DNA from 3 places in the Streptococcus iners subsp. hyiners genome. Region 3 is predicted to be linked to each of the others. Evidence: predicted binding sites of a transcription regulator. Region 3 holds the regulator's gene; each other region holds the start of a gene.
The links. The regulator Rex, encoded in region 3, represses fermentation and respiration genes when NADH is low (regulators of the CRP and FNR family bind a similar motif). The targets are predictions, from matches to a motif close to TTGTGAANTANTTCACAA.
Positions count from the first base shown of each region.

Region 1: a site for Rex is predicted at 1,948-1,965, ahead of adhP (alcohol dehydrogenase AdhP). Genes of this name have one in related genera too.
Region 2: a site for Rex is predicted at 2,506-2,523, ahead of PW220_RS08555 (class II fructose-bisphosphate aldolase). Genes of this name have one in related genera too.

Region 1 is NZ_CP118734.1:235,011-239,300, reverse strand. Features, by position in the region: gene adhE (bifunctional acetaldehyde-CoA/alcohol dehydrogenase) at 1-1,579, opposite strand, end outside; gene adhP (alcohol dehydrogenase AdhP) at 2,023-3,048, shown strand; gene hisS (histidine--tRNA ligase) at 3,133-4,290, opposite strand, start outside.
Region 2 is NZ_CP118734.1:1,708,318-1,712,607, reverse strand. Features, by position in the region: gene PW220_RS08570 (CTP synthase) at 1-412, shown strand, start outside; gene PW220_RS08565 (ATP-binding cassette domain-containing protein) at 534-2,093, shown strand; tRNA gene PW220_RS08560 (tRNA-Leu) at 2,216-2,301, shown strand; gene PW220_RS08555 (class II fructose-bisphosphate aldolase) at 2,617-3,498, shown strand; gene rpmB (50S ribosomal protein L28) at 3,824-4,012, shown strand; partial or broken gene tnpA (IS200/IS605 family transposase) at 4,178-4,290, shown strand, end outside.
Region 3 is NZ_CP118734.1:1,149,735-1,154,024, forward strand. Features, by position in the region: gene PW220_RS05760 (cysteine desulfurase family protein) at 1-962, shown strand, start outside; gene PW220_RS05765 (DUF1831 domain-containing protein) at 964-1,308, shown strand; gene PW220_RS05770 (DUF4649 family protein) at 1,311-1,514, shown strand; gene PW220_RS05775 (redox-sensing transcriptional repressor Rex) at 1,695-2,336, shown strand; gene radC (RadC family protein) at 2,379-3,059, opposite strand; gene PW220_RS05785 (class A sortase) at 3,137-3,886, opposite strand; gene gyrA (DNA gyrase subunit A) at 3,891-4,290, opposite strand, start outside.

The DNA of each region.
Region 1 (4,290 bases), 910 kb from region 3:
TTTGGTAAACCACTTTATTACGACGAAGATCCAATTGTTCAATAATACGATCCAAGAAACCAAGTTCTACCATGGCATGGTCCGTAACGATCATCACACGTTCAACGTCACGACATTTTTGGAGGTATTGGATAGAATCACGTTCGAAGTATGTTTTAGAAGGAACTTTAAACCATTGCATATTATTTCTACGTCTTCCTACTTTCTTGATGTTGAGCAAGTTCATCGCACTTACGTTATCACTGATTGAGTTACGTCCATAAGAACCACAACCAAGTGTCAATGATGGCAAGAAGGCATTGTAAACATCACCGATACCACCGAAAGTAGATGGAGAGTTCCAAATAACACGAATCGCACGTACGATTGTACCAAATTCTTTGGCCAATTCAGCATCTTCTGTATGGATAGCTGCTGAGTGACCTAGACCGTGGAATTCAACCATTTGACGAGCTGCTGCCAGGCCTTCTTCACGGCCTTCAACTTTCAATACTGCAATAACTGGTGACAATTTCTCACGAGTCAATGGCTCTTTTTCACCGATTTCAGTAACTTCAGCTGCCAAGATGTTAGTACCTTCTGGAACTGAGAAACCAGCTTGTTCAGCAATCCATGCAGCTGGACGACCTACGATGTCCGCATTCAATTTGCCTTCTGCACAGTTCTTGCTGTTGGCTTTTACACCGAAGCAGTACTCTTCAAGTAGGGCTTTTTCTTTCTTATTAACAAAGTAAGTTTTGTAAGATTTGAACTCAGCTACAAATTCGTCATACACTTCCTTATCAATGATCACTGCTTGCTCTGACGCGCAGACCATACCGTTGTCAAATGACTTAGACATCACGATATCATGAGCAGCTTGACGGATGTTTGCAGATTTTTCAACATAGGCAGGAACGTTACCGGCACCTACACCAAGAGCTGGTTTACCACAAGAGTAAGCTGCACGCACCATGGCGTTACCACCCGTTGCAAGGATTGTCGCAATACCGTCGTGCTTCATCAATTCAGAAGTTGCTTCCATAGATGGTTTTGTTACCCACTGGATACAGTTTTCTGGAGCACCAGCTGCCACAGCTGCTTCATAGACAACACGCGCTGCGTGAGCTGAAGACTCTTGAGCAGATGGATGGAAGGCAAAGACGATAGGGTTACGTGTTTTCAAAGCAATCAAGGCTTTAAAAATAGCTGTTGACGTTGGGTTAGTCGTTGGAGTGATACCACAGATAACACCAACTGGCTCAGCAATCAAGGTCAAGCCGGTTACATCATCTTCTTCGATGACACCAACTGTTTTTGTATGGCGCATATTGTTAACAACGTGCTCGCAGGCAAACAAGTTTTTAGTTGCCTTATCTTCGAATACACCACGTTTGGTTTCTTCAAAAGCGTGCATTGCCAGTTCACCGTGCTTGTCGAGAGCAGCTACCGAAGCCTTAGCTACAATGTAGTCTACCTCTTCTTGACCAAGTTTGCGGAACTCATCAAGAGCAACCAAACCTTTTTGAACAAGCTCATCAACGTGCTTGCGAGCTTCTGCTAATTTTTCTTCTGGTGATACAACTTTTTTATCAGCCATTGTGTTCCTCCAAATTTTCTTATTAACATTTTGTTAATTTTTTCACAATCTTATTCTACAACTTTTTATTTTATTTGTAAAGAGAATTTGTTATTTTTTTCACATTTTTTCTGTTTTATTTTTGAAAACGCTTTCTTTTTGTTTATCTGGAGTACATTTCAGAAAACTTTCTGAAATTTATCTGTTAACAGCTTCAAAAATAAACCTAGGACATAAAAATCTAACAACTAACCCCCTTGGTTTCTATTTTAACAAGAAAACGCTTACAAGTAAATGGCTTTTTATGAAAAAATTTCAGTAATTATCTGATTGTTTTCAAAAGCAGATACACAGCCCTCTCTTCTGATTTACTTGCATTTTCTTGTTTTATGTGATATTATTAACAAGAAAATATCTATATTAACACATTCAAAAAATGTGCTACAATAAATAGGAGGTCTGCCATGAAAGCAGTTGTCGTTAATCCAGAATCTACTGGTGTTGTCGTTGTTGAAAAAGAACTTCGTCCACTTGAAACTGGCGAAGCTCTGGTTCAGATTGAATATTGTGGTGTCTGCCATACTGACCTACACGTTGCTCAAGGTGATTTTGGCAAGGTCCCTGGCCGTGTTCTTGGGCATGAAGGGATTGGTGTCGTAACTGAAATTGCCCCTGATGTGACTAGCCTGAAGGTCGGCGACCGTGTCAGCGTTGCTTGGTTCTTCCAAGGTTGTGGTACTTGCGAATACTGTACTACTGGCCGTGAAACCCTCTGCCGTACTGTAAAAAATGCAGGCTACTCTGTTGACGGTGGTATGGCTGAGCAATGTATCGTAACAGCTGACTATGCGGTAAAAGTTCCAGAAGGTCTTGATCCAGCTCAAGCAAGTTCTATCACTTGTGCGGGCGTTACTTGTTATAAAGCTATTAAGGAAGCACACCTAGAACCAGGTCAATGGATTGTCATTTACGGTGCTGGTGGACTAGGCAACCTTGCAGTCCAATACGCTAAGAAAGTGTTCAATGCCCACGTTATCGCTGTAGATATCAATAATGACAAATTGGAATTAGCCAAGGAAGTCGGTGCAGATGTCATCATCAATGGTCTTGAAGTGGAAGACGTGCCTGGCTATATCAAGGAAGTAACTGGCGGCGGTGCTCACTCAACTGTCGTAACGGCTGTTTCTAAGGTTGCCTTCAACCAGGCTATTGACAGCGTTCGTGCAGGCGGTTATGTGGTTGCAGTCGGACTTCCATCTGAATACATGGACCTCAGCATTGTCAAAACAGTACTAGACGGTATCAAGGTTGTCGGCTCTCTAGTTGGTACTCGTAAAGACCTAGAAGAAGCCTTCCACTTCGGTGCTCTAGGCCTAGTTGTTCCGGTTGTTCAAAAACGCCCTGTAGAAGATGCAGAAGCCGTCTTTGATGAAATGGCTGCCGGTACTATCCAAGGCCGTATGGTACTTGACTTCTGCCACAGTCACTAATTTCTACTCTACTAAAGTTAGAAGCGACCCAATTGTCGCTTCTTTTTTGCTTTTAGAACCAGAAAAAAGTAGTAGCCCTCGCTACTACTTCTCTAATTTTTCTAAAATACTTGCGAAATCTGTTTTTAAGATTTCCAGGCTTGTTTCAACTTGACTTCTAGTCTGGTTATTTTTTACCACAACCTGTCCGCTTTCCAGCTCGCTTCCACCAAGTGTGATAATGGTCTTGGCTCCAAAGACATCTGCTGACTTGAACTGGGCCTTGAGCTTGCGGTCCAGATAATCGCGCTCTGCTCGGAAACCTTGTTTGCGGATAGCTTGAACCAAGTCTAGCGCTCCGCCATTTGCTTCCTGACCCAAAACTGCGATGTAGACATCCAACTGGGTGTCGAGAGGAAGGTCAATGCCTTGCTTTTCAAGGACGAGGATGAGGCGCTCAATCCCCATACCAAAGCCAAAAGCTGGCGTTTCTGGTCCGCCAAAGTAGGTCACCAATCCATCATAACGTCCACCGGCACAGATGGTCAGGTCATTGCCACCAACCTCTGTCATAAACTCAAAAATAGTGTGGTTGTAGTAGTCCAGACCGCGTACCATGTTGGTGTCAATGGTGTAAGCAATACCTAGGCTGTCCAACATAGACTTGACCGCTTCAAAGTGGGCTGTACTTTCTTCGTCCAGATAGTCCAGGATAGACGGTGCGTTTTCCACAGCGACCTTGTCTTCTTTTTCCTTGGAATCCAACACACGCAGGGGATTTTCTTCTAGACGGCGCTGGCTATCCTTAGATAGCTGGTCCTTGAGCGGTGTCAGGTAGTCAATCAAGGCCTGGCGATAAGCGGCACGGCTCTCAGGATTACCCAAACTATTGAGGTGGAGGCGGATACCTCTGATACCCAACTCTCCAAAGAAGTGATAAGCCATGGCAATGGTTTCCACATCTGTTGCTGGGTTGCTAGAGCCAAAGCACTCAACACCAATCTGGTGGAACTGGCGCAGACGACCAGCTTGTGGGCGCTCGTAACGGAACATTGGACCCATGTAGTAGAACTTAGCAGGCTTTTGCACTTCTGGGGCAAAGAGCTTGTTCTCTACATAGGAGCGAACAACCGGTGCCGTGCCTTCTGGACGAAGAGTGATATGGCGGTCCCCCTTGTCATAGAAATCGTACATCTCCTTGGTCACAATATCCGTGGTGTCGCCAACCGAACGACTGATGACCTCGTAATGCTCGAAGATCGG
Region 2 (4,290 bases), 560 kb from region 3:
AGAAGGTGCCAATAGTTTTGAGCTGGATCCTGAAACCAAGTATCCGATTATCGATATCATGCGTGATCAAATTGGCGTGGAAGACTTGGGGGGAACGCTCCGTCTGGGGCTGTATCCAAGCAAACTCAAACGTGGCTCCAAGGCTGCTGCAGCCTATGACAATCAAGAAGTTGTCCAACGTCGCCACCGCCACCGTTACGAGTTTAACAATGACTTCCGTCAACAATTTGAAGCAGCTGGCTTTGTTTTCTCAGGTGTATCACCAGACAACCGCTTGGTTGAGATTGTCGAAATCCCTGAGAATAAGTTCTTTGTGGCCTGTCAGTATCATCCAGAACTCCAATCTCGACCAAACCGCCCAGAAGGGCTTTACACCGCCTTTGTCACAGCAGCGGTTGAGAATGAAAAATAAATGAAGAAGGTTGGCTTAGGTCAACCTTTTGCTATCATGCGAAAAAATCTATTACATATATGTTGTCAATTTCACAAAATACTTGGATATGGTATACTAAAGATATTGAAGGAGAACTACTGTGAAGAAATTACACTTTATGTTGACCGTGATTTGTATTACCATTGTGGCGGCCTTAAATATCTTTTTTAACTACCATATATCTAATATTATTGATAGCCTAACTGCGAAAGACAGTCTTGCATTTTACGACAGCATCCTGTTGATAGTGGGCGTCGTTCTACTTTTACTGGCGGCGGAATTGGTGAGGCAGATTAGCAATCAACGTTTTCTAAATCAGATTTCTTATAAGATTCAAGCTACGCTGGTTGGTCGCATTCTAACTGGAAGAAGTCTCCTTAGTCAATCAGAGGTCAGTGGCTATGTTTCTAAAATCAATAACGACATCGAAAGGGTTACAGAACTTTATTACGATACCTTTTTTTCACTTTATCAGGGTCTGGTGTCTTTTCTGATTGCTAGTATCGCCTTGTTTTCTCTGGACATTCAAGTATCTCTTACGATTTTGTTGGTGTCGACCATTCCTGTAGGCATTCCGTATTTGGTTAATAGCTATCGAACCAAGGTAGAGGAAGCTATCTCACTAGAGAAAGTTTCTTACCAGTCCAAACTTCAGGATTTGTTGGGCAATTTATTGCTTGTCAAAAACAATGGTCTTGGTCAGCAATTTTACAAAAAAATAAATCAGCAATACCAGCAGATAAATACTCAAGAAGATAAGCGCGCCTTTCTAACGGCTGTGGTCAATATAGGCTCAGGTTTCTTTTTCTACCTGACGACAATGATCATTCTCTTTATCGGCGGACAAAAGGTTTTAACAGGACAGATGAGTTTGGGTGCCCTTGTTGCCATTTATAGCATTTCGCTAGAGCTAATTTCACCAGTCGGACTGATTGCTTCATCTATCTCAGATATGACCTCTGTTCGAACAATCCGAAAAGATTTGGTAGGAAATGATACTGTTGACTTTGCTGAAGTTAGCGGAAATCCAAATTTCTCAACTCTACGTATAGAAGGTCTTGACTACCGAGTGGATCATGGTAGCTTGTTCAACCACCTTCATCTACAATTTGATGCCGGCAAGAAATACTTGATTCAAGGAGAGAGTGGTGTGGGTAAGTCAACCCTGGTCCATCTACTGACGCAAAATACAAAAGAGAGAGTTCCAGGAATTTACTTAAATGACCAAGCCCTGTCGTACCTGTCTTATGAAACCGTCCAATCCTATATCAGCTTTGTACCCCAAAAAGTCAATCTTTTTCAAGATAGTATCTGGTACAATATCACTCTTGGGAGAGTAGTAGATGATGAACGAGTATTCAAGTGGCTCCATCGATTTGGTTTATCAGAACGTTTTCCTAATAAGGAAAGTATGATGACTGAAAGATTTGATGAAACGACCAGTCTTTCTGGTGGTCAGCAACAACTGCTAGTAATCATTCGTGTTCTACTTCTAGGAAAACCGATTCTAATCTTGGATGAAACCCTGTCTGGTTTGGATGATGAAACCTTCAAATCTGTTGAACAAGCCTTGCTAGCGGAGCAAGGACAAACCCTGCTTCATATTAGTCACCGTAGTATGTATAAAGAAAGATACGATGAGGTGATTAGGCTAGAATAGTTTGGGTGCTACAATAACTTTGTAAATCAAGGTTCGAAAATAAAAATGAACAAAATAATTATTTTTTTCAAAAAAAGTGTTGACAGTCCTCTATTCTCGTGTTATACTAAATCTTGTGTTAAGCGGGGATGGCGGAATTGGCAGACGCGCAGGACTAAGGATCCTGTGATCGCTTTAGATCGTGTGGGTTCAAGTCCCACTCTCCGCATCAGTGGACTAGCTCAGGCTAGTCCTTTTGCTTTGTCTTTTTGAGTATATCCTTGTTCATCATTCTCTTTAATTTGAAACTTAGTTTCTATAAATGAAGTTGAAAGTCATCGGAGGCTTGTCAAGTCCCGCTGGAAAATTTAAAAACTTAGAGAATATGAAGTAAGTGGATTTAAGGAAGAGAAGTTACTTTATCATGAAACTTATGTGAAAATTTTCTCAAAACCCTATAGTTTCAGCTAGCATTTTCAAAATAAAAATGGTAGAATAGAAGGGTATGAGGTATAACCTCAAAAAATATTAGGAGGCTATCGAAATGCCATTAGTTTCAGCAGAAAAATTTGTCCAAGCAGCGCGTGACAACGGTTATGCAGTTGGTGGATTTAACACAAACAACCTTGAGTGGACTCAAGCTATCTTGCGTGCAGCAGAAGCAAAACAAGCTCCAGTTCTTATCCAAACTTCTATGGGTGCAGCTAAGTACATGGGTGGTTACAAAGTAGCTCGTAACTTGATCGCTAACTTGATCGAGTCAATGAACATCACAGTTCCAGTTGCTATTCACCTTGACCATGGTCACTACGAAGATGCACTTGAGTGTATCGAAGTTGGTTACACTTCTATCATGTTTGACGGTTCACACCTTCCAGTGGAAGAAAACCTTGCAAAAGCTAAAGAAGTTGTAGAATTGGCTCACGCTAAAGGTATCTCAGTTGAGGCTGAAGTTGGTACTATCGGTGGTGAAGAAGACGGTATCGTTGGTACTGGCGAATTGGCTCCAATCGAAGATGCAGTAGCAATGGTTGCAACTGGTATTGACTTCTTGGCAGCTGGTATTGGTAACATCCACGGTCCATACCCAGCAAACTGGGAAGGTCTTGATCTTGACCACTTGCGTAAATTGACTGAAGCTGTACCAGGTTTCCCAATCGTATTGCACGGTGGTTCTGGTATTCCAGATGAGCAAATCCAAGAAGCAATCAAATTGGGTGTTGCTAAAGTCAACGTTAACACTGAGTGCCAAATCGCATTTGCAAACGCAACTCGTAAATTTGCAGCAGCTTATGAAGCAAATGAAGCAGAATACGACAAGAAAAAACTCTTTGACCCACGTAAATTCTTGGCTGACGGCGTAAAAGCTATCCAAGCATCTGTTGAAGAGCGTATCGACGTATTTGGTTCAGCGAATAAAGCTTAATATTACTGCGAAGAAATTTTTGATTTCGAGCAAACAAAGCTTAATTAGAATAATACTGAGAACCTGACAAATGTTGGGTTCTTTTTTTGCAAACCTGGTCCGTGCACCTATTGTCTAAGCCTTATTTCTGCTAAAGCAAAATGAAGTTCTTTTATAGAAGTAAAATAAATTCCAACTATCTGAAATCGTTCTAGCTTAGCTAGCAAGAAGAATGCAAATAAAAAATAAAAATATTTCTTGCCAAGTCCATACTTTTCTGATAGAATAGTATGGTATGTGGTGCTAGCACATCCGATATATTTGATCAAATGAGGAGGAATATACAATGGCTAAAGTATGTTATTTTACTGGTCGTAAGACTGTATCAGGTAACAACCGTTCACACGCTATGAACCAAACGAAACGCGCAGTTAAACCAAACCTTCAAAAAGTTACTGTTTTGATTGATGGCAAACCTAAAAAAGTTTGGGCTTCAGCTCGTGCTCTCAAATCAGGTAAAGTTGAGCGTGTATAATAAGAAAGTCGCTAGAATAGTCTAGCGACTTTTTTGTCCCCTGAAAACCACTAGCTATGCTAGTGGTTCAGTAGAGCTTCTAGCGAGGTATTAAAAAATCCTCCCAAAGTGATAAGATAGAAGTGGTTTCCCCGCCACTACATCAAATCAAATAGGAGGTACCTCATGAGAGAGGATAATGAAAGTTTATCACATACTCGCTGGAATTGTAAATATCATCTAGTTTTTGCGCCTAAATATCGTCGTCAAATCATTTACGGCAAGTATAAGGTCAGTAT
Region 3 (4,290 bases):
TCGCCCAAGTTCTCGATGTCCCAGCAGATCATATCATTTTTACAGCTGGAGGGTCTGAGGCTGATAATTTGGCTATTCAGGGCTATGCCCTTGCCAATCAAGCCAAAGGCAAGCACCTGATTACTACTGCTATCGAGCACCATGCAGTTCTTCATACCATGCAGTATCTTGAGGAGCGTTTTGGATTTGAAGTAACCTATATTCAGCCGATCAATCATGTCATCACTGCCCAGCAAATCCAAGAAGCCCTACGCCCAGATACCATCTTGGTTAGCACCATGTTTGCCAACAATGAAACTGGTCAACTGCTTCCCATTAAAGAAATTGGTCAACTATTGGCCGACCATCAGGCAGTCTTCCATGTAGATGCTGTGCAGGCAATCGGAAAAATGGATGTGAAGCCCGCTGACTATGGGATTGATTTTCTAGCTGCTTCTGCCCATAAATTCCACGGACCAAAGGGAGTTGGTTTTCTATATAGTCGCTTGCAAGGATTTGACGCACTTATTCATGGAGGTAAGCAAGAGCGACAACACCGAGCAGGCACAGAGAACCTACCAGGAATAGCTGCCATGGCACTTGCCCTCAAGGAACAAATCCAGTTACTTGAGCTACATACAGCCCATATCGAAAGTTTGAAAGAACATCTCATTTCCGGACTAGATGGGGCTACATTTTATATCAATCAAGCTGGTTCCCATCTCCCTCATGTCATCAACATAGGTTTCCCAGACAAGCTCAATGAGCAAGTTCTGATGAGATTAGACCTGGCTGGAATTGCAGTTTCAAGTGGGTCAGCTTGTACTGCTGGCGTTGTTCAGAACAGTCATGTACTTGAAGCCATGTACGGAACAAATTCCCATCGGCTAAAAGAATCCATCCGTATCAGCCTATCTGAAACAAATACTCTAGAAGAGATTGATATTCTTCTTACAGAATTACAAAAAATCATTGGAGGATAAAATGGCCTTTCAACAATCAGTTAACCTAAAAGATTGCGCATTTACCTATCACATTAGCTCTAACATCAAAAAATACACCCTGAGAGATACCACTTTTGAACAAACAAAAGCAGGGCACTACCAACTCACGCGCCTCTTGGAAGAAGTTCCTAACTCAAATCAGGGTTTTCTTTTAAAGATTATTGTCAATAAAGAGTTGAACGGTTTTAAAATCAACATCACAGACAAATCTGGCTTGCACTTGGTCAATATCTTTAAAGAAAATGGAAACAAGGTCATCCAGGAAAAATTCTACTTCTTGATGGATAGCTTAGTGGACCGTGACCTATTTACCAAGGAAGGTTAAGCATGATTATTATTCACTATCAAGATGCTTACAAAATAGACAGAAAACAGGAATTTGACAATCTGGATGCAGCCAAACTGGCCTTCTCAGGTTGCCTCACTCTTCCTGATTACTATCCTGTAACCAAACTAACACGAGATGGTCACGAGTTAGATTATAAAGGAACCATTGGTGACCTCTACCGCTACTTTCAAACACTAGACTAGGCAAGATTTCATGCTTAGTCTTTTTCAATCCAATCTGTTGATTTTTTCACAATCTTGGACTAGAATAGAAGAAAGAATTGAAAATGAATGAAAAATTGGTAGGCCTATACTCAAGTAAAATAAGCATTAGACCAGTCAGCTAGTATAGTATTGTCGCCAACCATATTTAAGGAGGTCATTGTGAAAAACGAAAAAAAAGCAGATATCCCGCGCGCAACTGCCAAGCGCCTTTCGCTCTACTATCGTATCTTTAAACGCTTTTATGCCGGAAATATTGAAAAAGCTAGCTCCAAGGAAATTGCAGAAGCCATCGGTATCGACTCCGCAACCGTGCGCCGTGACTTCTCCTACTTCGGTGAACTAGGTCGCCGTGGCTTTGGCTACAATGTAAAAGAATTGATGGATTTCTTTGCGGAAATTCTCAATGACAATTCGATTACAAATGTTATGCTTGTCGGTGTCGGAAATATGGGCCGTGCCCTACTCCACTACCGCTTCCATGAGCGCAATAAAATGAAAATTGTCATGGCCTTTGAAGCGGATGACAATCCAGCGGTTGGAACCGTTGATGAAAATATTCCCATCCATGCTATTTCTGAAATCAAGGAACGTATTTTGGAAGCAGGTGCCCAAACAGCTATTCTGACTGTCCCAAGTATCAAGGCTCAAGAGGTAACCGATATATTAGTAGAAGCTGGTGTCAAAGGCATTCTCAGTTTCTCTCCGGTCAATTTATCGGTTCCCAAAGATGTAGTCGTTCAGTATGTTGACCTGACCAGCGAGTTGCAAACCCTTCTCTATTTCATGCGCAAGGGTGAATAATGAACAGAGGAACCGAATTCCCGGCTCCTCTCTTTTTATCCTCTAAAATAGCTCACTTTCTTCCCTAAAAGAATAATAATCCTTATTGCCTACAATCAAATGATCCAACAAGACCAGTCCTAGTGTTTCGCAGGACTTTTTTAAATTCTCGGTAAACAATAAATCGTTCCTACTTGGCTCAACGGATCCCGACGGATGATTATGAACAATGATAATGGATGTTGCCATGCATTTTACCGCGTAATGCAAGATCTCTCTTGGCTCAGCAATACTCCGGTTGACACTTCCTATAAAAATAGTCTTTTGGCAGATAATCTGATTTTGCGTATTGAGATAGAGGGCAACTAGATGTTCTTGTTTTTTATCTCCAAGTTCTTGGATCATCTTTCGACCCAATTTCTCACTGCCTAAAATTCGTTCATTCAATAATAGCTCCGACTGGTTAATCCGTTTTCCTAGCTCAATCATGGCCTTGATTTCAATCGCTTTAACACGACCGATGCCCGTCAAGCTCTGCAATTCTTCAATGGAGAGCTCCCTTAGGGCGGCCAGACTTTCCAAGCGATTGAGTAGATTATTGGACAGGATAGAAACAGGCTCATTTTTGGTTCCAGTTCGGATGAAAATAGCCAATAATTCCTGATTACTTAATTTTTCTGCCCCAACTTCTAACAATCTTTCTCGTGGCAAAAGTGCCTCTTCCTTAAAATCAATTTGGTACATAAAATCCTCCTCACTTATTTTATTCGTAAACAAGCAAGAAAATGAAAAAAGACTGAGAAAATTCTCAGTCTTAAACCTTACTGACCATAATCATATTGGTTATATGATTTGTTAAATGAATCAAGTATATCTTGTGAGGTTTCAGTATAAGGCGTTGTTGATTCTAGCACACCTTTTACGATAATCCGTGCAGTCGCATCATAGTCTGTACAAGTTACCAATGTTACTTCTGTACGTCCTTCTACATCATCAATGACATAGACACTCTCAGGTGTAACTGTCTGCACACTGTCAATCACATAAGTATAGACATTGGTCTTGTCAGTGATATAGATTTTCATACCATTCTGGGCCCTATCCAATGGAGAGAAGAGAACATCCGCCGCACCGGCTACACCAAAAATGTGGTGACTAGCCAAAGCATAATTCCCTTTCCCCATTTCCTGGGTTTCCTTCATGGTTCCAGCACCGTACATTAGAGATGTGTTCCCCACACCTTTGAAAATAGGTAAATTGATTCCAAGTTCTGGGATTGAAATACCACCAATTACTGGCAACCGTTGCGCTTCCCATTGGGCCGCCAATATGGCTTCCGTTGAAATTGCCTGAACCTGTTCAAAATCAAAAGTAGTTTCTGCCTCTTTGTTTTTTTCAATGTCCTCAGCAGTCACTTTTGAAATTTGGTATTTATTGGTATTCCATCCAATTATAAAATTACGGATAGAGGTGTTAAAGATGAGAGCTAGAGAAATCAAAACCAGCAGCAAAGCTAGAAGATTACGCCAAATCCCACTTTTTCCTTTTTTACTTTTAGCACGTTTTGACATAGAACTACTCCTGCTCTTCTTCAGTCTTAGCATCTGCAGCATCTACCAGTGCAAATGTCATAATTTTTGCCTCATCATTTAGACGCATGACCTTGACACCCATGGTTGAACGACCAGTTTGGGAAATATTGGCAACACTTGTACGAATAATCACACCTGTATCGGTAATGACCATAATGTCCTCATCACCAGATACCGTTGTCAAACCAGCCAGAGATCCATTTTTCTCAGCAACTTTGAGGGTCCTAATCCCCTTACCACCACGGCCTTTGGTAGGATATTCGCTGGCTGGTGTTCGCTTACCAAAACCTTTTTCTGTCAAGACAAGGACTTCTTGTTCATCTGAAATCATGGTCGCACCAACCAACTGATCTCCCTCACGTAAATTGATACCACGAACACCC